3 regions of the Pseudoalteromonas sp. DY56-GL22 genome follow, and region 1 is predicted to be linked to each of the others. Evidence: predicted binding sites of a transcription regulator. Region 1 holds the regulator's gene; each other region holds the start of a gene.
The links. Region 1 encodes FliA, which starts transcription of late flagellar genes. Its sites were predicted from a motif close to CTAAAGNTNNNNNNNNNNNNGCCGATA; they were not measured.

Region 1 (10,190 bases):
TATCGGCGGTAACTATGCAGTTGGTTTAGTGGTCTTCCTGATTTTAATCATTATTAACTTTGTGGTTATCACCAAAGGTGCAGGTCGTATTTCTGAAGTATCAGCTCGCTTTACTCTTGATGCAATGCCGGGTAAACAAATGGCGATTGATGCTGATTTAAACGCTGGTTTTATCAGTGCAGAGCAAGCCCGTGAACGCCGTGAAGAGGTTACCCGCGAAGCCGATTTCTATGGTTCAATGGATGGTGCGAGTAAGTTCGTAAAAGGCGATGCAATAGCGGGTATCGTTATTCTAGTGATTAACATCGTTGGTGGTTTATTTGTTGGTATGATCCAACATGATTTATCGTTCAGCCGTGCGATGGAAGTGTACACCTTGCTAACCATTGGTGATGGTCTAGTTGCACAACTGCCTTCATTGTTACTGTCAATCGGTACTGCAATCGTTGTTACCCGTCAAAATGAATCGCACAACATGGGCGACCAAGTTAAGACTCAGCTAGGTAACGAAAAGTCTTTGTATATCGCATCAGGTATTTTGATCATCATGGGTCTAGTGCCAGGTATGCCGCATATTGCATTTTTAAGCCTAGGTGGATTACTGGGTTACCTTGCTTACTTCACCCAACAACAAAAAGCCAAAGCAGAAGCCGAAAAAGCAGAGCAAGAAGCAAATGGTGGTGCGCCAGGAACAGGTGTTGCTAATAAACAAGAGCAAAAAGAACTGGGTTGGGATGATGTTCAACAGGTTGACGTTATTGGTTTAGAAGTGGGTTATCGCTTAATTCCACTTGTTGACCAATCTCAAGGTGGTGAACTATTAAATCGTATCAAAGGTGTGCGTAAGAAACTGTCTCAGGAGCTTGGTTTCTTGGTACCTCCTGTGCATATTCGCGATAACTTAGAACTGGACCCTAACGCTTACAGAATCACTATGATGGGTGTTTCAAGCGGTGAGGGTGAGCTTAAGCATGGTGATGAGTTAGCGATTAATCCAGGCCAAGTATTTGGTCCAATCAAAGGGGTTGCCACAAAAGACCCTGCATTTGGTCTAGATGCGGTTTGGATCAAACCAGATCAAAAAGATGAAGCACAATCACTTGGCTATACAGTCGTTGATTCAGCAACTGTGGTTGCAACTCATATTAGTCAGTTACTTACTAATAGCGCAGCTTTACTGCTTGGTCATGAAGAAGTGCAAAACTTATTAGATATGTTAGCGAAGAGTCATCCTCGTCTTGTTGAAGGGCTGGTTCCTGACGTATTACCACTCACTACTATCGTAAAAGTGCTACAAAACTTACTCAATGAAGGGGTGGCAATTCGCGATATGCGCTCGATTGTTCAAACCCTTGTTGAGTATGGCCCACGTAGCCAAGACCCTGATGTACTAACGGCTGCAGTGCGAATTTCACTGCGCAGATTGATCGTTCAAGATGCTGTTGGTATGTCTTCTGAGATCCCTGTCATAACCTTGGCGCCTGAGTTGGAACAGATGTTGCATCAGTCACTTCAGAATGCAGGTGACGAAGGTGCCGGAATAGAGCCAAGCCTTGCAGAGCGACTTCAACAATCATTGAATGAAGCGCATCAAAACCAAGAAATGGCCGGTGAACCTTCGATACTGTTAACGTCAGGAATGTTAAGAACTGTGTTATCTCGCTTCGTTAAGTACACCATCCCAGGTTTAAGGGTGATGTCTTACCAAGAGGTACCAGACGAAAGACAGATTAAGATTGTCAGCTCAGTAGGCCAACAATAGGATAGTAAAGGGGTTGAACCATGAAAATTAAACGTTTTTTTGCTAAAGATATGCGCACAGCACTGAAAGAAGTGAAAGATGAACTAGGTGTTGATGCGGTTATTATGTCGAACAAAAAGCTTGCTAACGGCGTTGAAATCGTTGCAGCTGTTGATTACGACAAAGCAGCCCCGAAAGCCGAAGCTAAACCAGCAGTGGCACAATCAGCACCTGCTCCACAGCATAACTTTGTTAAACCTGAGCCAATGCGTGCTAAACCTGAGCCGCAAGCGAAAGTTGCTGATAGCCTTCAAGCGTTACTTGAGCGTCAAGCCCCACGCCCTCGTTCGCCAGAGCTTGCGTCAATGTTTAGTCAATCTGGTATTGATACGAGTGAACACTATCAAGCAAAAGAGCCAAGCTTTGAGCAGCAACAGCCTGAATATAAGCAAGCTCCTCGTTATCAATCGCAGGCAGCACCTCGTGTACAAACTCAAGCACATAGCTTAGGTTTTGATGACGATTTAGATTCTGGTTTTGATGATTTAGATTCACCCGCTGAGCACAAAAACTCAGCACCTGCGAATCAATCAGAAATGACGACCATGCGCGAAGAAATGAATGCGATTCGTCAATTACTTGAACACCAAGTATCTGGCTTAATGCAACAAGATATGGCTCGCCGCGATCCGACTCGTGCATGTATGATTGACCGCTTAGCGGGTATGGGCATTGAACGTGATGTTGCTGAGCAAATGGCCTGTTTCATTCCTGATGATGTATCACGTCAACAAGCGTGGCAAGCATTACTGCAAATGGTTGAAAACCAAATGCATACAACGAATAACGAAATCCTACGTCAAGGTGGTGTATTCGCATTAGTGGGCCCAACGGGTGTTGGTAAAACAACGACTGTTGCGAAATTAGCTGCACTGGGCGCACAAAAATATGGTGCTGATAAAGTGGCGTTGATCACCACTGATACATATAGAATTGGTGCCTACGAACAATTGGCTACTTATGGTCGTATTATTGGCTGTGGTGTTAAGCAGGTAAAAGATGCGAATGAATTAGCTGAAGTGCTATACCATTTACGTAATAAGCGTCTAGTATTAATAGATACAGCGGGTATGAGCCAACGTGATTTACGTTTAACTGAGCAATTAAACACCTTAATGCGTAATCAGCGTGTTGATATTCGTAGTTATTTAGTATTAAGTGCGACAGCACAGATAAATGTGTTGCAAGAAACCGTAAGACACTTTAAAAAGGTTCATCTAAGTGGCTGTATCTTCACTAAATTGGATGAATCTTTAAGTTTAGGTGAGATTATTAGTATAGCGATTCAAAATCGCCTGCCAATAGGGTATCTTACTAACGGTCAGCGTGTTCCTGAAGATATTCGCGTAGCGAATGCTGAAAAACTAGTGAAAAAAGCTGAACAATTGTATTTAAAACGAGCAAAAGCACAACATTCACGACGTCAAGCAGTAGCGTCGAACACAGTAGGGATGTATGATTAACACAGTATTAGATCAAGCAAGCGGCCTGCGCAAAATGAATCAAAATAATAATAGTGGCGTTAAAGTTATCGCTGTGACTGGCGGTAAAGGTGGAGTGGGTAAAACCAATGTTTCACTCAACACCGCAATCGCATTAGGGCAGCAAGGAAATCGTGTATTAGTACTAGATGCCGATTTAGGTTTGGCAAACTGTGACGTGATGCTTGGCCTTCGTGTTGAACGTAACTTATCTCATGTTTTGTCAGGCGAGTGTGAGCTTGACGAAATTCTCGTTGAAGGTCCTGCAGGTATAAAAATTGTACCAGCGACGTCTGGTTCGCAAAGCATGGTGGAATTAACACCATCTGAGCATGCAGGCCTTATCCGCGCTTTTAGCGAGTTAAACACTGAGTTTGATATTTTAATTGTCGATACCGCTGCAGGTATTTCTGACATGGTATTAAGCTTTTCTCGTGCAGCCCAAGATGTTGTTGTGGTTGTATGCGATGAACCTACCTCAATTACCGATGCTTATGCGCTTATAAAAGTGCTTAGCCGTGAGCATGGCGTATATAAATTTAAAATTGTTGCCAATATGGTGCGCAGTTTGCGTGAAGGGCAAGAATTATTTGCTAAACTTTCAAAAGTAACGGATCGCTTTTTAGACGTTTCAATGGAGTTGGTAGCTACCATTCCTTATGACGAGAACATGCGTAAATCTACGCGACGTCAAAAGGTGATTGTTGAATTATTTCCAAACTCACCAGCTGCGGTGGCGTTTAAAACATTAGCAACAAAAGCAGTTAAGTGGCCGATCCCTAATCAACCTTCTGGCCATTTAGAATTTTTCATTGAAAAACTAGTAAACGGCTAACTATGACAACATCGGTGAATAAAGCGATGGGATATCAATCAGCACAAAACTTAAATGCGATTGTTGAAAAACATGCCTCTTTAGTTAAAAAAGTGGCGTGCCATCTAATTGCTCGTTTACCTGCCAGTGTCCAACTCGATGATTTAATTCAATCAGGCATGATAGGCCTAATTGAAGCATCAAAAAACTTTGATGCTAGCAAAGGGGCTAGTTTCGAAACTTTCGCTGGAATTCGTATTCGTGGTGCGATGTTAGACGAAATTCGTAGAGGTGACTGGGCACCACGCTCAGTTCACCGAAATGCTCGCCTTGTGGCTGAAACCATTTCCGAATTAGAAAGCACGCTAAATCGTGAACCTAAAGATACAGAAGTCGCTGAAAAACTTGATATAACGCTCGATGAGTACCATCATATTCTACATGATGTAAATTCTAGTAAAGTATTAGGTATAGAGGACTTAGGCGTTGATGAAGACGTCATTACACCTGTAGGTCAGGATTTAGGACTAGACAAACCGTTTAATAACGTTAAAAATGAGCGGTTTAACCAGTCTCTATTAACGGCTATCCAATCGTTACCAGAAAGAGATGCACTTGTTTTGTCTTTGTACTACAACGACGAAATGAACTTAAAAGAAATAGGACACATACTCGATGTTAGTGAATCGCGTGTGAGTCAGATACATGGTCAGGCGATGATTAAGCTCAAAGCAAAAATCAATGACTGGATTAATTAGTAGTAAGTAAATATAGGTTCAAACCTCACCGGAGGATGTTTTGGATAAAAACATGAAAATTCTTGTTGTTGATGATTTTTCTACAATGAGACGTATCATTAAAAATCTATTAAGGGATTTAGGTTTTACCAATGTGCAGGAAGCTGACGATGGGTCAACAGCATTGCCAATGCTACAAAATCAAGAATTTGATTTTGTTGTAACAGATTGGAACATGCCAGGTATGCAAGGCATTGATTTGTTAAGAGCAATTCGTGCTGATGATAGCCTTAAGCATATTCCTGTATTAATGGTGACAGCTGAAGCGAAAAAAGAACAAATTGTTGCTGCTGCTCAAGCGGGTGTTAATGGCTATATCGTTAAACCATTCACTGCTGCGACACTTAAAACCAAATTGGAAAAAGTGTTTGAACGTTTAGGTTAATCTAAGGGGAGAGGCTTATGTCAGCACTAGCTGCGCCTCAAATAAGTTTAGAGCAAGCTCGTCAACTTGTTGAGTTTCTTGAAAATGGTGAACAAGAAAAAGCTGATCAGCTGATACTTGAAACAGCATCAAAAGAACAATCAGAGCTGTTTGCTGAAATCGGTAAACTGACGCGACAATTACATGAAGCGCTAAAAAACTTTGATCTAGATACTCGTCTTTCAGATTTAACTACCGATGCGATCCCAGACGCTAAGCAGCGCTTAAATTATGTTATGGAAATGACAGAAAGCGCCGCTAACAAAACCATGGATGCAGTTGAAGCTAGTTTACCTATAGCGCAACAACTTGCAGATGAAATAGCGACGATTAAACCAACGTGGGATCGTTTAATGAGCCGAGAAATAGAGCTCGGTGAGTTTAAAAAGCTATGTCATAGCTTAGATAATTTTATGAATAACTCGCATACTAAAACCGATGAGCTACAGGGCTTGATGACCAATGTGCTGATGGCACAGGACTATCAAGATTTGACGGGGCAAGTAATCCGTCGCGTCATTGAGTTAGTGCGAGAAGTAGAAGACAGTTTAATTAATCTCTTAACTGTGTTTGGCAGTCAAGAAGATGGTCATCAACAACAAGAAAAACAGGCCATAGAAAAAGCACCTGCAACAAGTGATACACTAGCAGGTCCTGAAGGGCCGATTATTGATAAAGACTCTCGTGATGATGTTGTCTCAGGACAAGATGAAGTCGATGATCTATTATCAAGTCTGGGCTTCTAAGAGGAGAGTAGCTGCATGAGCTTTGAAGTCGATGAAGATATTTTACAGGATTTCCTTGTTGAGGCAGGAGAAATCTTAGAGCTTTTGTCAGAGCAATTAGTTGAGCTTGAGAACAATCCCGAAGACAAAGATCTCTTAAACGCCATTTTTAGAGGCTTCCACACTGTCAAAGGCGGTGCAGGCTTTTTAAGCATGACTGAACTTGTTGATGCGTGTCACGGTGCAGAGAATGTTTTCGATTTATTACGCCAAGGTGTTCGCAGTGTCACTCCTGAGCTTATGGATGTTATTTTACAAGCTCTGGATACCATCAACGAAATGTTCGCAACGATTCAAAATCGTGAGCAACCAGAGCCTGCAGATCCTGCGCTTCTAGACGTTCTTCATAAATTAAGCCAACCACCTACAGCGGAAGAGCTTGCAGGTGAAGATGTATCAGTAGCAGACGATGTAGCAGTTGCACCTGAAGAACCTGCTGTTGAAGAGGCTGTTGTTGATGCACCTGAAGTAACAGCTAACACGGCAGCAGACAATATTGATGAAGATGATCCATTTGCGTTTGATATGTTGTTTGATGGCGGCGGTCTTGCTGATAGTAAGGCAGAACCACAGAATATTGATGAAATTACTGAAGATGAGTTTGAAAGCCTCCTCGATGAATTACATGGTAAAGGTCAAGGGCCAGCAGCGGCTGCTCCTGAAGCTATTAGCAGTGATAGTGATGACATCACCGATGATGAATTCGACAGTTTATTAGACGAATTACATGGTGTTGGTAATTTTGGTGAAGTAAAACAAGAAAATATAGCCAAACCTGAAACCGTAAAATCTGCACAACCAACTCCTCAAGCGCCAGCAGTAGATACTACAAGCAGTGACTCAGACGATGAAATTAGCGATGACGAGTTTGAGGCGTTGCTTGATGAATTACATGGTAAAGGTACAGCTCCACAGTCTTTAGAAACGGCTGCGCCAGAAAAAGCGCCTGAACCACCTAAAGCTGAACCTGCAAAACCGGCACAGCCAGCAGCATCAAAACCGGCACCTACTCCTAAGCCTGCCGCAGCTGCACCTAAACCGGCTCCAGCTCCTGCAAAAGCACCAGCAGCTTCTGCTGCACCGAAAAAAGCGCCACCACCACAAGCTGAAACAACGGTTCGTGTTGATACCAAGCGCTTGGACGAAATCATGAACATGGTGGGTGAGCTGGTATTAGTACGCAACCGTTTGGTTAGCCTTGCAAATAACAGTAACAGCGAATCAATGGGTAAAGCCATCTCTAATTTAGATGTGGTAACTGCAGACCTGCAAGGTGCGGTGATGAAAACCCGCATGCAGCCAATTAAGAAAGTATTTGGCCGCTTCCCACGCGTTGTGCGTGACTTAGCTCGCAGCTTGAAAAAAGACATTAACCTGCAGCTGGTTGGTGAAGAAACCGATTTAGATAAAAACTTAGTAGAAGCGCTTGCCGATCCGCTCGTGCATTTAGTTCGTAACTCGGTTGACCATGGTATTGAAATGCCAGATGTGCGTGAAGCCGCGGGTAAACCACGTACCGGTACAGTCACTCTTTCTGCTTCGCAAGAAGGCGATCATATCTTATTGACCATTCGTGATGATGGTGCAGGTATGGATGCTGAGAAGTTGAAAAAAATTGCTATCAGCAAAGGTGTGATTGATCACGACCAAGCAAGCCGCTTGTCGGATACCGAAGCTTACAACTTAATTTTTGCGCCTGGTTTCTCAACCAAAGAAGAGATATCTGATATTTCAGGCCGCGGCGTCGGCATGGATGTAGTAAAAACAAAAATCACCCAGTTAAATGGCTCTGTCAATATTCAGTCAGAGCTGGGTGTAGGTACTGTATTAGAAATCAAGGTGCCATTAACACTGGCTATTTTACCGACTCTTATGGTTATTGTTGGCGAGCAAACATTTGCTTTACCACTTGCTGGTGTGAGTGAAATTTTCCATCTTGATTTAACTAAAACTAATGTCGTTGATGGTCAACTGACAATAATTGTGCGTGAAAAAGCGATCCCGCTTTTCTATTTACAACATTGGTTAGTAAAAGGTGCCAACCGCCAAGAGCGTAAAGCTGAAGGTCACGTAGTTATTGTGCAAATCGGTACTAAACAAGTGGGCTTTGTGGTTGACTCGTTAATTGGCCAGGAAGAAGTTGTTATCAAACCTTTAGATGCCTTATTGCAAGGTACGCCAGGCATGGCTGGTGCGACAATTACTTCTGATGGTGGGATTGCATTGATCCTCGACGTACCTAGCATGCTTAAACACTACGTTGGCTAATAATAAATAATAAAGTGCAGCGTTTAACTGCACTTTAAGTGATATAAAACAAGAGAGTGCCAATGGCAGTCAAAGTATTAGTTGTTGATGATTCAAGCTTTTTTCGCCGCAGAGTCAGCGAAATTTTAGAGCAAGACAGCAATATTCAAGTAATTGGTTTTGCCGTAAACGGTCGTGAAGCGGTCGATAAAGCCCGTGAATTAAAACCTGATGTAATTACTATGGATGTTGAAATGCCGGTTCTTGATGGCATTAGTGCCGTGAAAGAAATAATGGCAGCAACACCGACTCCTATTTTAATGTTCTCATCACTCACCCGTGATGGCGCAACAGCAACCCTAGATGCATTGGATGCTGGGGCCCTTGATTTTTTACCGAAAAAGTTCGAAGACATTGCACGCAATAATGAAGATGCAATCGCGCTTTTACAAAATAAAGTAAAAGAAATTGGTCGCCGTCGCATTTCTCGTTTTTCGCGACCAGCACCTATTTCGAGATCAACTCCGACTCCTACACTAAGAAGTAGTGGCGCTACAAGCAGTAGCGGTATTGTCCAGCCTGATCGCAGTTTTAGTCGTCCTGCTGCTGCAAGTTCGCCGGCTGCATCGTCATCGAATACGAGTAATATTCGCGCTTCGGGCAAGAAATATCAATTGGTTGCTATCGGTACATCAACCGGTGGACCTGTGGCGCTTCAAACAATTTTGACTCAGCTGCCAGCTAATTTCCCACATCCTATTTTGCTTATTCAGCATATGCCAGCTGCGTTTACGCCAGCTTTTGCTGCAAGGCTAAATGGCTTATGCAAAATCAATGTTAAAGAAGCGCAAAATGGTGACCGTTTAGTGCCTGGCACCGCTTACTTAGCGCCAGGTGGCCAACAAATGCTAATAGAGGGGCGTGGTGGTTCTCGCACTCTGCGAGTATTTGAAGACGATAGTCCGCGTATTACTTACAAGCCGAGTGTTGATGTGACTTTTGCAAGTGCTGCAAAAACCTTCGGCGGTGATGTGCTAGCTGTAGTATTAACGGGCATGGGCGCAGATGGCCGTGATGGTGCGCGTATGCTTAAGCAAGTCGGTGCGACTATTTGGGCGCAAGATGAAAAAACCAGTGTGGTGTATGGTATGCCACAAGCTGTTGCTAATGCCGGCTTGGCGAGTGAAAGCTTAGCGCTCGCAGATGTTGCGAATCGTTTAACGCGTGAGACTGGTTGTGGATAAACTGTCTTTCTTTGGCTTAATTGTCGCAGTAAGTGCCATCGCCTTTGGTTATGCATTAGAGGGCGGGGTTGTTTCTGCACTGTTTAATGGTCCTGCGCTTATCATCGTGCTTGGTGGTACGCTTGGGGCTGTCATGCTTCAGACTCCTGCTAGTGTTTTTACTAAAACACTTAAGATCAGTCATTGGGTGTTTTTTCCGCCGTATCACGATATTGATGCAGCAATCGAGCAAGTAAAGCGTTGGTCACATAAAGCACGTCAAGAAGGTTACTTAGCCCTTGAGTCGGAAGCGCTGTCGCACTCAGACCCGTATGCGGCAAAGGGCTTGAGTCTACTTGTTGATGGTATTGATGAGCAAAAGCTTAGAGATACGCTTGAAATTGATTTAATGCTTGAACGCGAACGCTTACTCGAGGTAAGCCGAGTTTATGAAGCTATGGGCGGTTATAGCCCTACAATTGGTATTTTAGGTGCAGTACTCGGTTTGATTCAGGCCATGCAATTTATCACCGATCCTGAAAAACTGGGTGCCGGTGTTGCTACAGCGTTTATTGCCACGATTTATGGTGTTGGTTTAGCGAACTTATTATTTTTGCC
Region 2 (10,190 bases), on a different contig from region 1:
TAATTCAGTGCCAATGACTTCATCATCAGATACTTGCCCTGATAATACAGCTCTATCGATGTTAGTTGATCCAAATAAAATGAATCATCTTAAAGAGTTAATGAATTTATCTCTAATGTTCAACTTAGAAGGTGCTCCGACCGGAGAGGTAGTAAACCGCATTAACAACTCAGGGCGAGTTAGCCCTTCAAGTGTTGGAGTCAACTTAAATGGTGTCAGTTACAATGTGAAATACACTGAAGAAACGAAAAAGCCTGTTTTGATTTGGGAGTTTGAACAAAGTGAAAAAGAAAGCTCATTCAAAGATGGTTTAGTTTTTGACTATGAAATCTACCTTTATGACTCTAATGGTGCTCCACGTACTCGTTACACTGTAATTGATGAAGCATCAAGAGTTGCCGGAATGACCTTGTCTGCTCTAAAAGGTAGTGATACAGGACCTGCACTCATTGATAATGAATGCACTCTTGATAAGTTAGCAGAATTGAATGAAACAGGGGCGTTTACCAATTCGAACGGAGGTGTTGTAGGATTCAATGGTTCATCTGGAGCTACTAACACTATTATCAACGGTAGTGGTGGTGGTGGTGAAACTTGCACGATCTTTTTTGAGCAACATGGAACTGGTCAATCAATAGTATTCCGTGTTCCTAGATCAATGTGTAATTAGAAAAATGCCTTACCTAGGGCTAGATAAGGCATTGGAGGCCAACAGAGGCGTTCGTTACCTAAACACCTTTTGATGGTTAGTGTTTAAGCCAAGCTGGTAAAACAGCCACAGACTCTGGGGCGGTAAAGGAGTAGCTCACCGTTGCTGCAATGTCACCGCTAGGGCTATTTAAAATATTATCAAAGCGCATAACTAGGCCATTTGATTTTTCGGCAACATATAAATCATTACCCGTATACATAATATCGACAGGGTTACCTAATTGGCTTGCAGGACCTGCGATATTTACACTTACATTGGTTAAACCACTGGCCATAGCGGCACTATTAATCACATAAATTTTCCCGTCGGTGGCATCGGCTGCAGAGCCAACATCAGAAACTATTAGTGAGTCACTTAATGGGTCGTAATCAATACCATGAATATTGGTTGGTGCAGCAAATGCAGTGCCGCCCGATGCAGGGGTAATTAAACGATCTTCACCTGTAATGGTTGTCATACCTGACATCCACTTGCTTTTCACTTCATCAAAAACAGCAATTGTGCCATTGGTAAGTGCAACAAATGCCCTGTCAGTTGATGGATCATAGTCTACATCCCAAGGGCGTGCACTAGCACTGGGTGTTAGGGTCATTAATGGGCTTACATCACCTGTTGCGCAGCTAGAGAAAATGAGAACACCAGGCGTTGTTGCATTAAATTCAGCAACAAAAATCATGCCTGTATCTGAAGCTATATCAATACCTTTTGGTGAGATAATACCAGTACTTGCTCCCATGATTGTTCTATCTTGGTTGGTTGCGTAACTTTCGCCGTTACGCTGTGTTGCAACCTTGTTTGAAATAACGATACCACCCATCGATGTAACTGCATCATCAAATGTTGCGTAGCTAGTGCCAGACTTATCAAAAGCCACACTTTCAATTGTTTGACTTGCATTATACGTTGCCAGTTCGGCTGTTAAAGGTGCGTTTAAACGACTAATTTGACCTGTTGTTGGACCTACTGTTCCTGGGTTACTACTTACAGCTACACCGAGCAGGGGCATGTTAACCATAATACTATCAGAGCTATCTTGCATATTATTATGCATAACGGTTTCTGTTATTGATTCAGGTTTTGTTGTTGGCGTGATGAGATCTGGTGATACATCACCACTTTCGCCTGCAAATATATTACTAAATACTAAAACTGCATCATTTGATTTTTCAGCCACACGCAAGTCGCTGCCAGTAAGACTTATATCCACAGGGTTACCGAGCATAGACATTGGGCCTGCTATATGACGGTCAACCGCTACCATACCATCTGCTTGAGCAGCATTTGAAATGACAAAGAGTGCACCATCTGTTGCATCAGATGCACTACCTACATCAGACAGCACAAGCTTGTTACTAGTCATATCTAAAGCAATACCATGAATATTGACTGAGATTTTTGTACCAGTTTCATCACTTGGTGTAATGGTTCGAGTTGGTGTTGCAGCAAAACCACCCATTACATAACTGTCGTAAACAGCAACATCACCATTAGTTAGTGCGACGTAAAGACGATCATTATTTTCATCGTACGTAAGATCCCATGGTGTTGCATCAGTTACCGTTGTTGCTAATGGTGCTACATCGCCTGCAGCTTCTTTACCAAATACAGTTACTTGCATAGCATTGAAATCAGCAATAAAAACAAGACCATATTTATTAGAAATATGTATGCCCTTCGGATTTACAAGTGTGGTGTTTGTGCCAGTTAATGTACGATCAATATTATTGGTGTACATGCCATCTGCACGGTTTAACACTTGGCATACGGTACTCAGTGCTCCATTTCCAGAATCAGCAGCTTGCACTAAATTACCTAAGCTATCGAAAACAACACCTTCATTAGCACCAGTATTAAATGTTGTGAGTTTAGCGGCATTTTGATCAATGAGGTTGATAGTGCCCGCATTATCTGAGCCATTGTTCGCTAATATAAATGTTGCTGATGCAAAGCCAGGAGCGCCATCGTTGCCATTCATACCATCAGCGCCATTTTGACCATCAGCGCCATTTTGGCCATCGACACCATTAGTACCATCTAGCCCTGCTGCACCTTGAGCTCCCATAGCACCATCTTTACCATCATCTCCATCACACCCTGTAATACCCAGCATCACAGCAAGAGCAATGGCAGAAAACATGACCTTAGATAGTTTTGAATTAGCGAGTTGTTGATCTTTAATAGCTTTACTTTTAATCGTATTCATTTGTCTATACCTTTTAAATATTCCATCAAATGTGAACAAACAACCTGTATTGTTTAACGACAAAATACGTGCTCACGAGTTAACCTCAATGAATAAACGGCTAGCTAAAGATATTGGATGCAAGAAAATAGAAAATAGGTAAGTTATTTTTTATGTGTATGGTTTTAAATAATAAAAAAGGAGCCATGAGGCTCCTTTTTAATGAATTGCGTATAGTTTTTAAGCCATGAACTCTTTAATGCGAGTTAAGATGCCATTGGCATCTAGGCCCATCTCAGCGTGCATTTCATCTTGTGTGCCATGCTTAATGAACTCATCTGGAATACCTAAATTTAAGATAGTCACATCGGCTTTGATTGCAGCCAAATATTCATTCACAGCAGAACCAGCACCGCCTGCAATGGCATTGTCTTCTAAAGTAACAATGACATCATGGCTGCTAAGTAACTCATTAATAGCTTCAGTATCAAGTGGTTTGATAAAGCGCATATCAATCACTGTTGCATTTAGCTCATCTGCGGCTACTTTGGCGCTCTCTAACAGCGTACCAAACGACAAGATGGCCACTTTACTACCTTGTTTGATACTACGCGCTTTACCGATTTCAATCGCACTCATTGTTGATTCAACATCACAATTGCCGGCACTACCACGTGGGTAACGAACAGCGACAGGTTGATTGCATTGGTAGCCAGTGTAAAGCATTTGGCGGCACTCGTTAGTGTCGCTTGGCGCCATAATAATCATATTAGGAATACAGCGCATAAAACTTAAGTCATAGGCGCCTTGGTGAGTTTCACCATCAGCACCAACAATACCTGCACGGTCAATAGCGAATAAAACAGGTAAGTTTTGTAATGCTACATCGTGGATAAGTTGATCGTAAGCGCGTTGTAAAAAGCTTGAATAAATAGCAACAACAGGCTTCAACCCTTCACAAGCAAGGCCTGCTGCAAGCGTTACAGCATGTTGTTCAGCAATCGCCACATCAAAGTATTGCGCAGGATACTCTTTTGAAAAACGCACCATGCCTGAACCTTCACGCATCGCAGGGGTAATTGCCATTAGCTTGTCGTCTTGGGCTGCCATATCGCATAACCAGTCACCAAACACATTTGAGAATGTGGCAGCACCCGGTTTTGATTTTGGTAATTTCGACATGCTCGGATCAAATTTTGGTACGCCGTGGTAGCCAATTGGATCCGCTTCAGCAGGCTTATAACCTTTACCTTTTTGCGTTTTAATATGTAGTAACTGTGGGCCTTTAAGGTTACGCATATTACGTAAGGTATCAACCAACATATTTACATCATGACCATCGATTGGGCCGATGTAATTTAGGCCTAACTCTTCAAAGAACGTGCCCGGAATGACCATCCCTTTTAGGTGCTCTTCCATGCGGCTAGCAAGTTCTTTCACAGGCGGTAAACCAGAAAGGAGCTTTTTACTGCCTTCACGAATATTGGTGTAGAAGCTGCCAGATAAAATTCGGGCAAAGTGGTTATTGAGTGCACCTACGTTTTCTGAAATCGACATTTCATTGTCGTTTAAGATAATTAACACGTTAGGGTTAACATCACCCATGTGATTCATTGCTTCAAATGCCATACCAGCAGTGATCGCACCATCGCCAATAACAGCAACAGTTTTACGATCTTTACCTTCTTTTTCTGCAGCAATGGCCATACCTAAGGCTGCTGAAATTGAGGTGCTCGAATGACCAACACTAAATGTATCGTAAGGGCTTTCTTCACGGAATGGGAAAGGGTGCAAACCGTCTTTTTGACGAATAGTATGCATTTGGTCACGACGACCCGTTAAGATTTTATGCGGGTATGCTTGATGACCCACATCCCAAACTAAACGATCTTCAGGAGTGTTATAAACATAATGCAGTGCAACTGTTAACTCAACAGTGCCTAAACCTGATGCTAGATGACCACTACTTTGCGAAACTGAGTTAAGTAGGTATTCGCGTAACTCTTTACTAAACGCAGGTAACTTGTCTTGCGCTAAATCACGCAGTTGTGCTGGTTCGTCAACCAAACTTAATAATGGATACTTGCTACTATCAAGTGTCATGATTTTTTATACATCCTTCGCTAACCAGAGTGCATTATAGCCCATTGCCGCTCCGATTTTTTAGTTATTTTGTCTTTCTTTTTAGGTATTAATAATTGCGTTCAACAATATAGCTTGCAAGACTCGCCAATTCGCTGGTGTCGTAATCAATAGCCTCAAGAGCTTGATGAGCTTGAGCCAGCAAATCTTGTGCTTTGTGCTTTGCGCCTGCCATCCCTAATAAAGCAGGGTAGGTTGCTTTGTTTGCAGCAACATCGGAACCCTGTGGCTTACCTAATGTTTCAGTATCAGCTTCTACATCAAGGATATCGTCTTGTACCTGAAAGGCCAGCCCAATTGCTTGACCGAATCGGTTTAATTGCGCGAGTGTATGTTCATCACAGCTTTTTGCACTCAATGCACCGAGTGTAATTGCACAATTAAGCAAGGCACCCGTTTTTAGCTGATGAATGCGCTCTAGCTGAGCAACTGTAATTTCTTTATCGGTCGCTTCAATATCCAGTGCTTGCCCACCTACCATACCTTCAATACCTGAGGCTTTGCTTAATGAGGCAATCATTTTTACTTGCTGGCTCGCAGAAACAGCAAATTGATGATTGGCAATTAAATCAAATGCCAGTGTTTGTAAGGCATCACCTGCGAGTATGGCTTGTGCTTCGCCATAGACAATATGACAGGTAGGGCGGCCACGTCTTAAGTCATCATCATCCATTGCTGGTAAGTCATCATGAACTAAAGAATAGCTATGAATACACTCAATAGCGGCGGCAAGAATATCAAGATCGGCCTTGTCCGCGCCCATCATCCGGCCCGTTGCATATACAAGGTAAGGACGTAAGCGTTTACCACCATTTAGAACACCGTAGTGGGTGGCTTCTTTGATGTTTTTTTCGGTATTAAGTGGCTGTTCAAAATAGCGATTTAAGTGTGCTTCTACGTCTTCACGAGCGCGTTGTAATTGTTCTTTTAATTGCACTTAATTAGTCCAAGTTTGAATCAAAATTGCTAAGAGGCGCTTGGCTATCGTTACCCATTAAAATGGCAACTTTTTGTTCGGCTTGTTGTAACTTACCAGACGAAGCGTTTGCTAGCGCAATGCCGCGTTCAAATTGTTTTAGTGATTGTTCCAGTGACAATTCACCTTGCTCCATTTGTGCAACAATTTGAGATAATTCATCCAGTGCTTCTTCAAAGCTTAAGTTTTCTGGTTTCTTTGTTGCCATTGTGGCCTCGGTAGCTGTTAGAAAGTGAGGCCAATTTTAGGGGGAATGCTAAACTAGGTCAAAGAATGATGTGTTTTTTTACGCATAATTCATTTTTAGTATGCTATTTTTACGATTTTAAATACAGCTTAAACTTGTAGCTTAAAAATCTTACATTAAAATAAAATTAATTCATTTAATGATTTAAGTATTTCAACTGCTTGCCGATAAGCAGTTAATAATAAAAATTTGATACTTGAGTGTATCGTGTAATTGTTCCTCTGGAGGGGTATGTGGATTTAGCAACCATAATAGGTATTCTTGGTGCCATAGGCTTAATTGCTATGTCGATGGTGTTAAGTAGTGATGGCCAAGTTGCAATGTTTTACAACACGCCTTCGGTGGTCATTGTATTTGGTGGTTCGATTTTTATTGTATTATCAAATTTCACCATGGGGCAATTTTTGGGCATAGGTAAAGTGGCAGCAAAAGCTTTTATGTTCAAAATCGAATCTCCGGAAGAATTAATTGAAAAAGCAGTAGAATTAGCTGATTCTGCACGTAAAGGTGGCTTCTTAGCATTAGAAGAAGCTGAAATCCCCAACGGTTTTATGCGTAAAGGGGTCGATATGTTAGTGGATGGTCATGATGCTGATGTCGTTCGCGCCACGCTGCAAAAAGATATTTCTCTTACTGCTAACCGTCATGAACTCGGTGCTGGTTTATTCAAATCACTTGCCGATATTGCGCCTGCAATGGGTATGATCGGTACGCTAATCGGTCTGGTTGCTATGTTATCAAACATGGATGACCCAAAGGCAATCGGCCCAGCAATGGCAGTTGCCCTTTTAACAACTCTTTATGGTGCTTTCTTAGCAAACGTTGTCGCTATTCCAATTCAGGTAAAACTAGAACTGCGTAAAGACGAAGAAGCCCTTAATCAACGCTTAATTCTTGACGCGGTGCTAGGTATTCAAGACGGTCAGAACCCGAAAGTAATTGAAGGTATTTTGAAAAACTACTTAGCCGAATCAAAACGTAAAGTTGATACCGAGGAGTAGAGCATGTCAGATGAAGAGTGCAAATGTCCTCCACCAGGCTTGCCTGCATGGATGGGTACCTTCGCGGATTTAATGTCATTATTAATGTGCTTCTTTGTACTCTTGCTTGCTTTCTCAGAAATGGACGTACTGAAGTTTAAGCAAATTGCTGGCTCTATGAAGTTTGCTTTTGGTGTACAAAATAAAATTGAAGTAAAAGATATTCCAAAGGGAACCTCGGTCATTGCCATGGAGTTCACTCCAGGCAAACCTGAGCCAACACCTATTGAAACGATTCAGCAACAAACCGTAGAAATGACGCAACAAATGCTTGAGTTTCAGGCTGGCGACGAAAGCTCCGCCGGTGGTCGTCAAGAACAGCGCGGTAATAAGCGTGGTGGAGAATCGCAAAGTACGGCTCAGCAACAAGCCTTGGAGCAGTCAATTTCTGCAGCTGATCAAGAACAAACCAATGAGCTTGTGAAGAAAATTGCCCAGCAACTAGAACAGCAAATTATGGATGGGGCAATTGAGCTTGAGTCATTAGGCCAGCAAATTATTATTCGCATTCGTGAGAATGGTTCATTCCCATCAGGTAGTGCTTTTTTACAGCCAAAGTTTAAACCTATCATTCGTGATATTGCTACGCTGTTAAAAGATGTGCCAGGTGAAATAACTGTGTCAGGGCACACTGATGACTTCCAAGTATCGAATGAGCTTTATACCAATAATTGGGATTTATCATCAAAGCGTGCGGTGGCAGTTGCCAGTGAAATGGAAAAAGCGCCAGGGTTTGATAAGTCCCGTATGATGGTAGTCGGCCACGCAGAAACGAGGCCTTTAGTACCGAATGTAACCGACGAAGATCGCAAGCGAAATCGCCGTGTTGAAATCTCTATTATGCAAGGTAAAGCACACGAATCTGAACCTATTGATGTAAGGCAGTAAATCAATTAAAGTTAAGCCTCATTAACAAATGTAATAGAGAATAAAAATGAAAAAAGTTGATAAATATAGCTACATGCCTGGTAATGGTAGTGGCGACGATGATGGTAAAACAGATTAAGGTTAGTTAATTTTGCCTGATTGGTTTGTATATACCATCTCAATTTTGAATAATAGCTGGGTGTTCATTCTGAGCCCTGCTATTTTCGTTTTCTACCTCCGCAAAGATTGGCAGGCATTCCACTTTACCGTAATAACAGCATGTTTCTTTTTATACGGTACCTTAATTCATAGCGGCTTACGTGAATTTGATGACATTTATATTTGGCGCTATGTCGTTTGGGCTTTTAATGATATTGCTTGGATGGCAATCATTGCTTACTTAGGTATTAAAGATAAAGTCTACTTATGGCAAAGTGTTTTAGGGCAGTTGGTTGTGATAATGGCGCCTATTTTGCAACTGTTCCGTTTAGTTGACCGCCACCTTTGGGATTTGTCTTACAGCACTTACATGTATAAGACCCTGCTACCGCTAATCAATATTGGTACTGTGGTCGTATGTTACCTACCACTTATCTATCTTTTTACTCGACGAAGCCAGCAAGCTTAAGGCGTTTCTTCGTTAAAAATCCTGTGCTAGACTACTGTTTATAAAAACAGTATTTAGTGTTGCGTTATGAAACTTTACATTGCCGAAAAACCATCCTTGGCACGAGCCATTGCAGATGCTCTACCAAAACCACAAAAAAAACATGATGGTTATATAGAGCTTGGTAATGGAGATTGTGTCTCTTGGTGTATTGGTCATTTACTTGAGCAAGCAGAGCCCGATGATTACGATGCAAGTTTTAAAAAATGGCGATTTGAGCATTTACCTATCGTGCCAGAACAATGGCAATTAAAACCTAAAGCAAAAACACGCAAACAACTTACTGTACTAAAAAAGCTCATTAAGCAGGCAAGTACAATAATTCATGCTGGCGACCCTGATAGGGAAGGCCAGCTATTGGTTGATGAAGTGATCGAACAGGTTAAACTTAGCCAAGCCAAAAAACAGCAAATTCAACGACTCTTGATCAGCGACTTAAACTTAAGTGCAGTTAAAAAAGCACTAAATAATTTGAAATCGAACCGCGATTTTATTCCTTTGAGTGTGTCTGCCTTAGCTCGATCACGTGCCGATTGGTTATTTGGCATGAATTTAACTCGAGCCTATACGCTTGCTGGGCAAAAAGCTGGATTTGGCAATGTGCTATCTGTTGGGCGTGTTCAAACGCCTATTTTAGGTTTAGTCGTTAATCGTGATAATGAAATCACTCACTTTGTAGCGAAACCTTTTTATGAAGTATTAGCTCACCTTGAAACTCAGCAGCAGCAAACATTTGCTGCAAAGTGGCAACCAAGTAAAGCATGTGAACCTTATCAAGATGAAGAAGGGCGAGTATTGCATAGGGGGCTTGCTGAAAATGTTGTGTCACGTATAACTAATCAACCAGCTAAAGTGGTTGAGCTTGAGCAAAAGCAAAAAAAACAACAGGCACCGCTACCTTATAATTTATCCGCTTTACAGATTGATGCGGCAAAGGCGTTTTCAATGCCTGCACAAAAAGTGCTAGATACCTGCCAAAACTTGTATGAGCGTCATAAGTTAATTACGTACCCTCGTTCAGATAATCGCTATTTACCAAAAGATCATCATAAAGATGCCGCGAGTATCATTGCCGCCATCGCTAATAATGAAGGTCAAGCAATTGAAGCTTGTAAGCAAGCTGATAGCAGTAAGCGGAGTAAATGTTTTAATGACAGCAAAGTGGCAGCTCACCACGCTATTGTTCCTACCGAAAAACAACTTCGCTCAGCGTCATTAAATAGTGATGAACAAAAAATTTATCGCTTGATCTGTCGTCATTATTTAATCCAATTTTATCCAGACTATGTTTTTAACGAAACTAAAGTAATGGTCGAAATTGCGGGTGGGCTTTTTAAAGCAGCAGCTAAGCAAGATG
Region 3 (10,190 bases), on a different contig from region 1:
TCACAGTGTTTGTGATGTGTTTTTTGGTGTTTACGCTGGTAAAAACACCCGCTGCCGTTGCACTTGATTTAGCCAAGCCACATTTACCAAAGCAATTACAATTAGGTAAAGCCAGTGGCACGCTATGGGACGGGCGCATTATGCAGGTACGTTTTGATGGTGAGCAATTAAACAATGTGCGTTGGCAATTGTCGGGGTGGTCACTGTTTACAGGTAAATTAGTGGGTACGGTACGTTTTGGTGATCCTCGTGATAAAGCGGATATTTCAGGCCATGCTGATTTTTCTTACGGTTTATTTAACCAAGCGGTTACTGTGAAAAAGACCACTTTACGCTTAACAGTTGAACGTGCCATGCAACGTTTACAACTACCTTTGCCGATTAGTGCGCAAGGTCGTGTGATTGTAGATTTAGATGAGTACAGTTCAGGCGAGCCTTATTGTGAAAGTCTAAGCGGCGAAATTGCGAGCCCGAACATTGATGTGAAAGGAATGAATAACTGGTTTAGCATTGGTCCTTTAAGTGGCCGTTTAAGCTGTAAATCCGGTGATGTAGCAGTACTTGTAGACCCTGAAAACCGTTTAGGGCTTGAAGCTGATGCAGTATTAAAAGCGAACCTAGACTTTAAAGTAGCTGGTTATATTAAGCCTGAAGCAAGCTTACCGAAAGAAGTGCATGATGCTGCGAAGTTTCTTGGTCGTCCTGATAACGAAGGTCGTTATCCGCTTAACTTTTAAATTGGATTAATTGAATAGTATGCAATTACCTGAGTTTTCAAAGCAGCAAAGCGAGCTTTTAAGTCAGTTTTTAGCGCAGCATCAAGATGCGCTTAGCTTGGCGCAAACCCAAGGTTATTTATTTGCGGTGATCTGTGCTCCTGAGCCGCTTGATGTTCACCAGTGGTTAGAAGAAGTTGCACCTGGTTCTGATGGGCAAATGGATGAGCAAGTGCTGTTTGCATTTATGGCTTTATATCAACAGATCAGCGAACAAGTATTCGAGACGGGTTTTGCATTACCTGTGAGCCTACAGCTGAGCTCGCAAGGGCAACAATACCTAGATATTCAAGAATGTCAGCATTGGAGCCAAGGTTTTATGCATGGTGCGCAAGGTTACGTTAACAAGCTATTAAGCGCGCCACAGTTAGCTGATGAGTTAAAAGAAGCCTTGGCTACAGCTCTGCAAAGCTTAGGCTTTTTTACCCTTGAAGCGAGTGAAATTGCAGCCCTTGCAACTGATAATGGTTTATCAGAAGGGCAACTATGCCAGCAGCAATATGAAGTAATGAATGAATTCGCCGCTGGCTTTGCAGAGTTAATTGAAGTCGTTGCTGTAAATAGCCAACTATATAATGATGAGAGCTGGAACTAACCCAGCTCGAGTAGGATGTTTGTGCAACCTTTGGCACAGCATACAACGCCTTTACCTGGCTGATCAGTTTTCAAATCTAAGGTGAGGGCGCCTTTACACTCTTCGCAGTATAAGGTTTGACCCTTGCCCAGCTTCTTTAGCATATTACGTTGTTTAGCAAACGAGTCGCTGGTTTTTTTGTTTAAAGCAGAAAAGTCCATTACTTGTTTAGCCTTTCTTCAAGCGCATTCGAAACAATACTACAAACACGATTCAAGCGTTCGCCATAAAAGTACAAGTTAATATCTTTTTCACGGCAATAATGAAGGTGAAAGAGTTGTAGTTTATCGTCGGTAGTGAATGTGTCTTCAATATACTCAAGCTCTGAGTTTGATAAATTAAGTTGTGACTTAATATTATTTTTAGCCATATTAGCGGCAGGACTTCGGTTTACCTTACTAGCATCAGAAATCATACCGACTCCCTCACCTAGTAACCTGTCCCTAGGTTCTTTGATCAAAGGATGATCAATTGTGAAAAGTGCTAAAATTATAAGCACTAAGATGAGAAATTTTTTCATAGTCCAATAAACTTTGATCTAAATGAATAGGTGGTAGCTGCAAGTTTAATAAAATGGTTGTTTTAAAAGCAAGCAGATACGATTAAATAGTTAAAAGTTCGTATATGAAATCTAACCCTGAAATTTTCCATAGATTGAGTATAATGCAATATATAGATTTAAAGTTTCAGAAATCTTTGAACGTAATGAGATGTATTCTGATTTGCTTATTGGCACAGAAACCTCTTACTGCAAACATATGTTTGAGTATTATTTCCTAGTGGCGTTGAGGAATTTTAATGGATAATCAGATTAAGGTTAAAAATATCCCAACGGAAGTAAAAATCCAGAAACCGGAAAACGCTTCCCTCGATGATAGATTTAATCCACGTAACCGTATTTATGTTCGAGCTGTAACGGGTTTACACCAACTGTTGAGACAACGAATTGGTTTTATCGGCATGCTTGCGTTCATGCTACTACCTTGGATCAACTTCCATGGCCAGCAAGCTGTACTGTTCGATTTGGTAGGGCAAAAGTTTAACATTTTTGGATTAACCCTCTGGCCACAAGATCTGACTATCCTTGCTTTCATTTTAATGTTGGCGGCGTTTGCGTTGTTCTTAGTAACTACTTTCTATGGACGGGTTTGGTGTGGTTATACTTGCCCACAAACTGTTTGGACTTTCATTTTTATTTGGTTTGAAGAAAAGTTTGAAGGTACAGCTAATCAGCGAAAGAAACTAGATCAACGCCCGATGGACTTTGATAAGTTTTGGCGAAAAAGCGCCAAGCACGGTAGCTGGTGGTTATTCTCACTTTATACAGCATTTACTTTTGTTGGTTATTTTACGCCTATCCGCCAGTTGCTACCTGATCTTTTTACCCTTGATGCAACAGCGTATTCGTATATTTGTTTAGCCGTATTTGCAGTCTGTACTTATGGTAATGCGGGTTGGATGCGCGAGATTATGTGCTTGCACATTTGCCCTTATTCTCGCTTTCAATCAGCTATGTTCGATAAAGACACCTTTACCGTGAGCTATGATGAGGCACGTGGTGAGAGCCGCGGCCCACGTTCACGCAAGCAAGATCCAAAAGAGCTTGGCTTAGGTGATTGTATCGACTGTAACTTATGTGTGCAGGTGTGCCCAACGGGGATCGATATTCGTAACGGCTTACAATATGAGTGTATTAACTGTGGTGCATGTATCGATGCGTGTGATGGGGTGATGGATAAAATGAATTACCCACGCGGACTTATTTCCTACACCACAGAACGCAACTTAGAAACGCCAGACAACAAAACACACGCACTGCGCCCTAAGTTAATTGGTTATTTAGTTATCTTAGTGGTGTTAACAGGGGCGCTGGTGGCAAATATTGCGATGCGTAAACCGATGGAGTTGGATATCATCCGTGACCGTAATCAGCTATACCGTGTTGACTTTAATGGCCTAGTTGAAAACACCTATACACTAAAAGTAATTAACAAAGCTCAGCATCAGCAAACCTTTAATATTCGTGTTGAAGGGCTTGATAACTTTGAGTACATTGGCAAACAAACTTTCACAGTACCTTCTGGCGAGTCTTATAACGTGCCACTGTCATTGGTTGTTGATCCTTATGATTTGAAAAAGCCCATGACGAAGTTTGAGTTCGTACTTTCTGTCGATGGTGAGCCTGATGTGCAGATTTCACAGCCGAGTAACTTCTTTAAGGCGCGATAATTAAGTACACTGAGCGAATGAATAAAAAGCGGGATTTTCCCGCTTTTTTTATATGATGAGGCATTATGAGTAAATTTAGTTTTGTAGACCTTACACCCGATTCAATTTTAGATGCGGTTGAAAGTATCGGTGTTTATGCTGAATCAGGGCTGCTGGCATTAAATAGCTACGAGAACCGTGTTTATCAATTTAAAGCAGAAGATGGCCATCGTTATGTTGTTAAGTTTTACCGTCCAGAGCGCTGGAGTAAGGCGCAAATCTTAGAAGAGCATGCATTTGCATTTGAACTCGCTGAGGCCGAAGTGCCGGTTGTTGCGCCTGTTATTATCGAAGGGCAAAGCTTATTTGAGCATGATGGTTATTTGTTTACGTTATTCCCAAGTGTGGGCGGGCGTATTTTTGAAGTTGATAATTTAGATCAACTCGATGTACTTGGCCGCTTAATTGGGCGAATGCACCAAGTAGCAAAAGCAAAGCCATTTGAACATAGACCTGTGATCAGCTGTGAAGAATATCTTAAGACAGCTAAAGTTCAGTTACAGGCAAGTAACTTGGTGCCAATGGCATTAGAGAACGCCTTTTATACTATTTTAGATTTGGTGATCAAAGAAACCACACAGCAGTATAAAAATGTTGAAACTATTCGTCTGCACGGTGACTGTCATGCTGGCAATATACTGTGGTCTGGTGATGCATTAATGTTTGTTGATTTAGACGACAGTCGACAAGGGCCTGCAATTCAAGATCTTTGGATGATGCTCAGTGGCGATCGTAACAATCAACTGTTACAGTTAGACACTTTAGTCGCAGCGTACGAAGAATTTAGCGATTTTGATCACAGCCAATTAAAGCTGATTGAACCACTTAGAGCGATGCGAATGGTGCATTACATGGGCTGGTTGGCGAAAAGGTGGGATGATCCTGCGTTCCCGCGGAACTTTTCATGGTTTGCTGAAGACAAATACTGGGAGCAGCAAATACTAGCGTTAAAAGAACAGCTTGCAGCGCTACAAGAAGCACCATTAAAATTATTACCATAAATTTTTAAAGTTAATAAAGTCGAGAGAACAATGTTTAAAAAATTAAAGTTAAGTCTACTCATTTTATGTTTACCTTTTGCGGCCTTTGCTGCTGATTTTGAAGCAGGTAATCAATACGAAGTATTAAAAGTTGAGAAAAGTGCAACACCTCAAGTAACCGAGTTCTTTTCATTTTATTGCCCACACTGTTTTCAGTTTGAACCAGTTGCAAAAGCATTAACGGCAAGTCTTCCTGAAGGGACTGAATTTGTAAAAAGTCATGTTAACTTTTTAGGCGGTGTGTCTAAGCAAACTCAAAGTAACTTAAGCTATGCCTACTTAATTGCTAAGCAACATGGCAAAGCAGAACAAGTAGCTGATCAAATCTTTAACAGCATCCATAGACAACGTGCCTTACTTAAAGACATGAAAGACGTTAAAGCACTACTTGCAACTAATGGTATTAGTAATGAAGTGTTTGATGCTGAAATTGCAAGCATGCCAGTGATTAGCGCTGAAAAAGCGATGCAAGATAAGCAGCAAAAATATTCAGACATGGGCGCCTTAACAGGTGTACCAACTTTTATCGTCAATGATAAATACAAAATTAATTTAAATACCATCAAAAGCCAGCAGATGCTTGATGAATTAGTCGAATTTTTATTAAAACAATAATTTTGGAGTAAAGAAGTAATGATCAAGTTAGTAAAAGCTGTATTAATGGCTGCCACGCTAGGTTTAGCGGCAAATGCCTCAGCTGCTCAATATGAAGAAGGTAAGCATTATGAAACGATTGATGCACGCGCTTCTAAAAAGCCAGAAGTAAAAGAGTTCTTCTCATTCTACTGCCCACACTGTAATAACTTCGAGCCAGTTGTGAAAGAGCTTAAAACACTTCTTAAAGATGGCGTTAAATTCAAAAAGAGCCATGTTGATTTTTCAGGTCCTCGTGACCCAGAAATTCAAACCATCTTAGCGCAAGGTTATGCGACGGCTAATGTGTTACCACAGAAAGACGCGTTAGTAGCCGCTGTGTTTAATCATATTCACGGTAAGCGTGCTCGTATTAACGAACTAGCTGATATGAAAGACATCTTTGTTTCACAAGGTGTATCGGCTGAAGATTTTGATAAGTACTACAACAGCTTTTCTGTACGTACTATGGCGTCTAAAATGAAACGCGACCAAGAATACTACCAACAAAAAGGTGCTTTAAAAGGCGTTCCAACTTTTATTGTTAATGGTAAATATCGCTTAATCTTAGGTGCGGACTCAGGCATCAGTGATGCAAAGAGCATGGCAGATTTAATTAACTACCTAGCTGATAAATAAGCTAATTAGTTAAATTTAATTCAAAGCTCCGTTCGCGGAGCTTTTTTATTGGTAAAGCAAATGCAAAAACTATTAGTTTCAAGCTGTTTGTTAGGAAACCCTGTTCGTTATGACGGGCAATCGCAAAACTTACTCCATCCTGGTTTAGAAACTCTTAAACAGCAAGAAAGGCTCGTTGCATTCTGCCCTGAAGTAGCTGGTGGCTTACCTACACCAAGGCCGCCTGCAGAAATCAAAGTGGGTAGAGTACTTACCAAAGATGCGCAAGATGTCACAGTGCAGTTTGCTTATGGCGCAGAACAAGCACTTAAACTTTGCAAAAAACAGGGCATTCGCTATGCGTTGTTAAAAGAATCAAGCCCGTCATGTGGTCGCAATACTATTTACGATGGTAGTCATTCAGGAAAGAAAATTTCAGGAATGGGGTTAACTGCAAAGCTGTTAACTGACAATGGTATAGCTGTATTCAGCGAGCAGCAGTTGCCAGCGCTATTTGCTGCGCTGGCAGAGTGATTTTATTTACGTTGTAAAAACACACCTGATTCAATGTGATGGGTGTAAGGGAATTGATCAAAAATTGCAAAACGTTTTACTTCATGGGTTTTGCATAAGTGATCAAGGTCACGTTCTAGGGTATCGGGATTACACGAGATATAAATAATGTTGTCGTAGTTCGCAACTAGGTCACAAGTTAGCGTGTCCATTCCAGCACGTGGTGGATCCACCAAGATTGTTTGGCAGTTATAGCTTTTCAGGTCTATGCCATCTAAACGAGAGAAGGTACGTTCGCCTTTCATTGCTTGAGTGAACTCTTCACTCGACATACGAATGATATCTAAGTTCTCAACCTTGTTTTGTGCAATATTGTATTGTGCTGAGTAAACCGATGATTTTGATATCTCAGTGGCTAATACCCGGTCGAATGAACCCGCAAGAGCAATCGAAAAGTTACCATTTCCACAATATAACTCCAGTAAGTCATTATTGAGGGGTTGGCAAAGCGCTTGTGCCCACTCTAGCATCTTGATGTTTACTTTCGCATTCGGTTGCGTAAAGCTATTTTCGACTTGCTGATAAATAAGCTCTTTACCGTTTACGTTTAAACGCTCGATAACATAGTCATTACCAATCACTTCTTTTTGCTTACGAGCACGGCCAATAAAATCAATCTTAAACTGTGTGCTCAGTTTTGCTTTAAGCTCTTTAATTGCTTGTAGCCACTGCTCATCTAGTTGTTTGTGATACAACAAGCTAACAAGGATCTCGCCACTTAAGCTTGAAAGGTAATCGATTTGAAACAGCTTACGGCGCAGAACTTCATTGTCTTTTAAGTTTTCGATCATCGCTTGCATCACTTCACCCACTAAAGGTGCTGCAGGGTCAAACTCATCTACGCGGATCTTTTCTTTAGTTTGTTGATCAAACATGATGTGAAACAGGTCTTCACCTTCATGCCAAACACGAAACTCTGCACGTTGGCGGTAATGAATAGGATCAGAGCCGAACACTTCTAATTTTTCGACCCCAAAACGTCGAAACTGTGAGGTGATGCGCTGCTCTTTCTCACTCAATTGTGCATCATATTGAGTTGTATCAATTTTTATAACCGCCATGGCTGATTACCTTTTATCTCTTAGCTTTATAACGGCGCTATTGTAGGGAGCGCTGAGGATTTGTCTAGTTTTGTTATTTATTTTAGTGTCGTTTTTTTATACAAAAAACTTAAGTTCTTTGGTTTTTGGCCGATAATGAGTTAACCATAACATGGAGTCGGATCATGAAAATTGGCAACCTAGGCTATATGCCTAATACAAATGTGAATAAATACAATGGTAAACAGGCTCTGCAGCAGCCTACCATTCAAAATCGTCAAGATAGTTATCAACAACGCGGTCGTGAGCTCGCGGCAAAAGTTCTTGATGATAAACTTGCTGAGGCACTTGGTTTACCTAAAGCCGAAGAGAAAAAAGATAAACCGCTGTTCGACTTTGAAGAGATCGTGAAAAACGTACTCGACTTTGTTGGCGGTGCACTTCGTAAAGCAAAAGCCGATGGTGCTGATGATGAAAAACTCAAAGGCATGCTAGGTGATGCACGTAAAGGTGTGCAAATGGGCATCGACGATGCGTATGATGAGCTTAAAGAGTCAGGTATTCTTAACGATGACATCGAAGAGGGTATCGAAAAGTCTAAAGAAGGTATCTTTAAAGGTATTGATGAATTAGAAGAAGACTTGTTCAATCCTAAACCTAATGCGGTTTCAGTTAGCCAAGCTCAATACATCAGCTTAAGTAATAACGCGGAGTACACTTTCACCACCGCTGAAGGTGACGAAGTAAGTATTAGCTTTGCTGATGCATACGAAAGTAAGTCTGCAAGCAGTTATAGCAAAAATGGCGACAACGAAGCCTTTGTCAGTGAGTCTTCGCAATCACGTGATTTATCATTCTCGATGTCAGTCAATGGTGATTTAAATGAGCAAGAGCAGCAAGCTATCAACGAATTGATGGAAGATTTACAGAGTGTTAGCGAAACATTCTTCTCTGGTTCATTAGAAGAAGCCTTTGAACAAGCTAAAGAGCTGAACTTAGGTAACGAGCAACTAGTCGGCTTTACCATGGATCTAAAACAAACCAAAACAGTAGCCGCTATCAAAGGGTATGAAGAATATAAACCTGCTCCTGAAAAAGAAGTTGCTGAGAAAATAGCGCCATTTAATGACGATTTGAAACAGGCGTTTAATAAAGCGGGCGATATTGGTTTGCAAAATGAACTGGCTGGCATCTTACAATGGTTAAACCAAGATAAAGAAGAAGTCAGTAAGCTGGTGGATTATACCAAAGCAATGTTCGAACAAATGAATAAGCTACGCTCGGCAACAGAAGAAGAGGCTTAGTCCTTTCTTTCTTTTTATAAAGCTGCATGGCAAACTGCTGACCTTTGATGATCCGAGGTAAGCAGTTTGTCAGTTCATATAATGGTGTTTGATTCTGGTATAGGTGGAACAACCGTACTTGAGCAGATCCAAGTATTGATCCCAGATGCTGATTATAGTTATTTTATGGACAATGCTTTATTGCCCTATGGCGCGCAAAGTCAGCAAACGATCATAGCCCGCCTTTTAGCGCTACTACAGTTTATCGAGACAGCAAACTTACAGGTTGATATTCTAGTTATTGCGTGTAATACCGCCTCTACCTCTGCCTTAGATACTATTCGTCAGCACACAAGTATAGAAGTTGTCGGGGTAGTACCTGCAATAAAACCTGCTTGCGCTATAAGTAACAGCAAACATATTGGTTTACTGGCAACACCATCAACCATCAAGAGTCGCTATACTGCAAATTTAATTAGTACTCATAGCCAAGACACACAAGTCAGCTTATATGGCTCAACTGAGCTGGTAGAAATTGCAGAAACACTATTTCATACGCAGAAAATCAATAAAGCAAAGCTTGAGAAAGTATTGAGTAATTTAGCGATAGCAGAAGATATAGATGTACTGGTACTTGGCTGTACACACTTTCCATTACTAGCCAGCGCGATTAGTGACTACTATAAACAACAGATCTTCCTTATTGACTCAGGCAAAGCGATTGCTAAGCGCGTTGAAAGTTTAATTGCTCTACGAGGCTTTACTCTTACTACAGATAAAAAAAAGCCGCTGCACTATTATGCAACGGCTCCTATTGGTCATTCGCAATTAAGCGTTGAGCTTATTACGCTGACTGATCAGATCCCTCACGAAAGCTGTTAGCTTCGTTCTCTTGTTTTTGTTTTGCTTCACGCACTTTTAAAGTACGTTGTTGGAATTCGCTATCATTTAATTGATTGATTGCTTTATCTGCATCAGCTTCAGCCATTTCAACAAAACCAAAGCCACGACGTTTACCTGTATTTTTATCTTTTAATAAACGTACATTGAAAACTTTGCCTTGTTCTTCGAATAAAGCACGAACAACACCTTCATTAGCACGATAAGGTAGGTTGCCAACATAAAGTGTTTTTGTTTTTACTTCGGCCTCCTCACTTGACGCTGATGAAAGTGCTGTAATAACCAAAGCACCAATTAATAAGCCTGCACCAAATAGCAATGCTGGGTCTAAAGCTAAGCTTGCAAGTGCGAACTTAACAACCACAAAACCTAAAACAGCAAGAATAACGGAGAAAAGAAAAGATTTTTGATCGGGTAATTTCATT

Region 2: a site for FliA is predicted at 6,403-6,429, ahead of pomA (flagellar motor protein PomA). Genes of this name have one in related genera too.
Region 3: a site for FliA is predicted at 7,712-7,738, ahead of NO991_RS20325 (DUF5610 domain-containing protein). Genes of this name have one in related genera too.

The regions. Positions count from the first base shown of each region.
Region 1 covers NZ_JANHZR010000005.1:61,577-71,766, forward strand. Annotated here, with positions in the region: gene flhA (flagellar biosynthesis protein FlhA) at 1-1,762, shown strand, start outside; gene flhF (flagellar biosynthesis protein FlhF) at 1,783-3,264, shown strand; gene NO991_RS12410 (MinD/ParA family protein) at 3,257-4,117, shown strand; gene NO991_RS12415 (RNA polymerase sigma factor FliA) at 4,144-4,854, shown strand; gene cheY (chemotaxis response regulator CheY) at 4,895-5,278, shown strand; gene NO991_RS12425 (protein phosphatase CheZ) at 5,296-6,063, shown strand; gene NO991_RS12430 (chemotaxis protein CheA) at 6,079-8,370, shown strand; gene NO991_RS12435 (chemotaxis response regulator protein-glutamate methylesterase) at 8,433-9,593, shown strand; gene NO991_RS12440 (flagellar motor protein) at 9,586-10,190, shown strand, end outside.
Region 2 covers NZ_JANHZR010000007.1:250,718-260,907, forward strand. Annotated here, with positions in the region: gene NO991_RS16215 (hypothetical protein) at 1-670, shown strand, start outside; gene NO991_RS16220 (hypothetical protein) at 747-2,849, opposite strand; gene dxs (1-deoxy-D-xylulose-5-phosphate synthase) at 3,135-4,997, opposite strand; gene ispA ((2E,6E)-farnesyl diphosphate synthase) at 5,086-5,973, opposite strand; gene xseB (exodeoxyribonuclease VII small subunit) at 5,978-6,220, opposite strand; gene pomA (flagellar motor protein PomA) at 6,493-7,260, shown strand; gene NO991_RS16245 (flagellar motor protein MotB) at 7,264-8,187, shown strand; gene NO991_RS16250 (hypothetical protein) at 8,318-8,794, shown strand; gene NO991_RS16255 (DNA topoisomerase III) at 8,861-10,190, shown strand, end outside.
Region 3 covers NZ_JANHZR010000018.1:14,559-24,748, forward strand. Annotated here, with positions in the region: gene NO991_RS20275 (type II secretion system protein N) at 1-737, shown strand, start outside; gene NO991_RS20280 (YecA family protein) at 757-1,371, shown strand; gene NO991_RS20285 (hypothetical protein) at 1,368-1,571, opposite strand; gene NO991_RS20290 (hypothetical protein) at 1,571-1,930, opposite strand; gene ccoG (cytochrome c oxidase accessory protein CcoG) at 2,209-3,639, shown strand; gene NO991_RS20300 (serine/threonine protein kinase) at 3,705-4,679, shown strand; gene NO991_RS20305 (thiol:disulfide interchange protein DsbA/DsbL) at 4,710-5,333, shown strand; gene NO991_RS20310 (thiol:disulfide interchange protein DsbA/DsbL) at 5,352-5,990, shown strand; gene NO991_RS20315 (DUF523 domain-containing protein) at 6,051-6,503, shown strand; gene trmA (tRNA (uridine(54)-C5)-methyltransferase TrmA) at 6,506-7,603, opposite strand; gene NO991_RS20325 (DUF5610 domain-containing protein) at 7,768-8,886, shown strand; gene murI (glutamate racemase) at 8,953-9,747, shown strand; gene NO991_RS20335 (RNA-binding protein) at 9,710-10,189, opposite strand.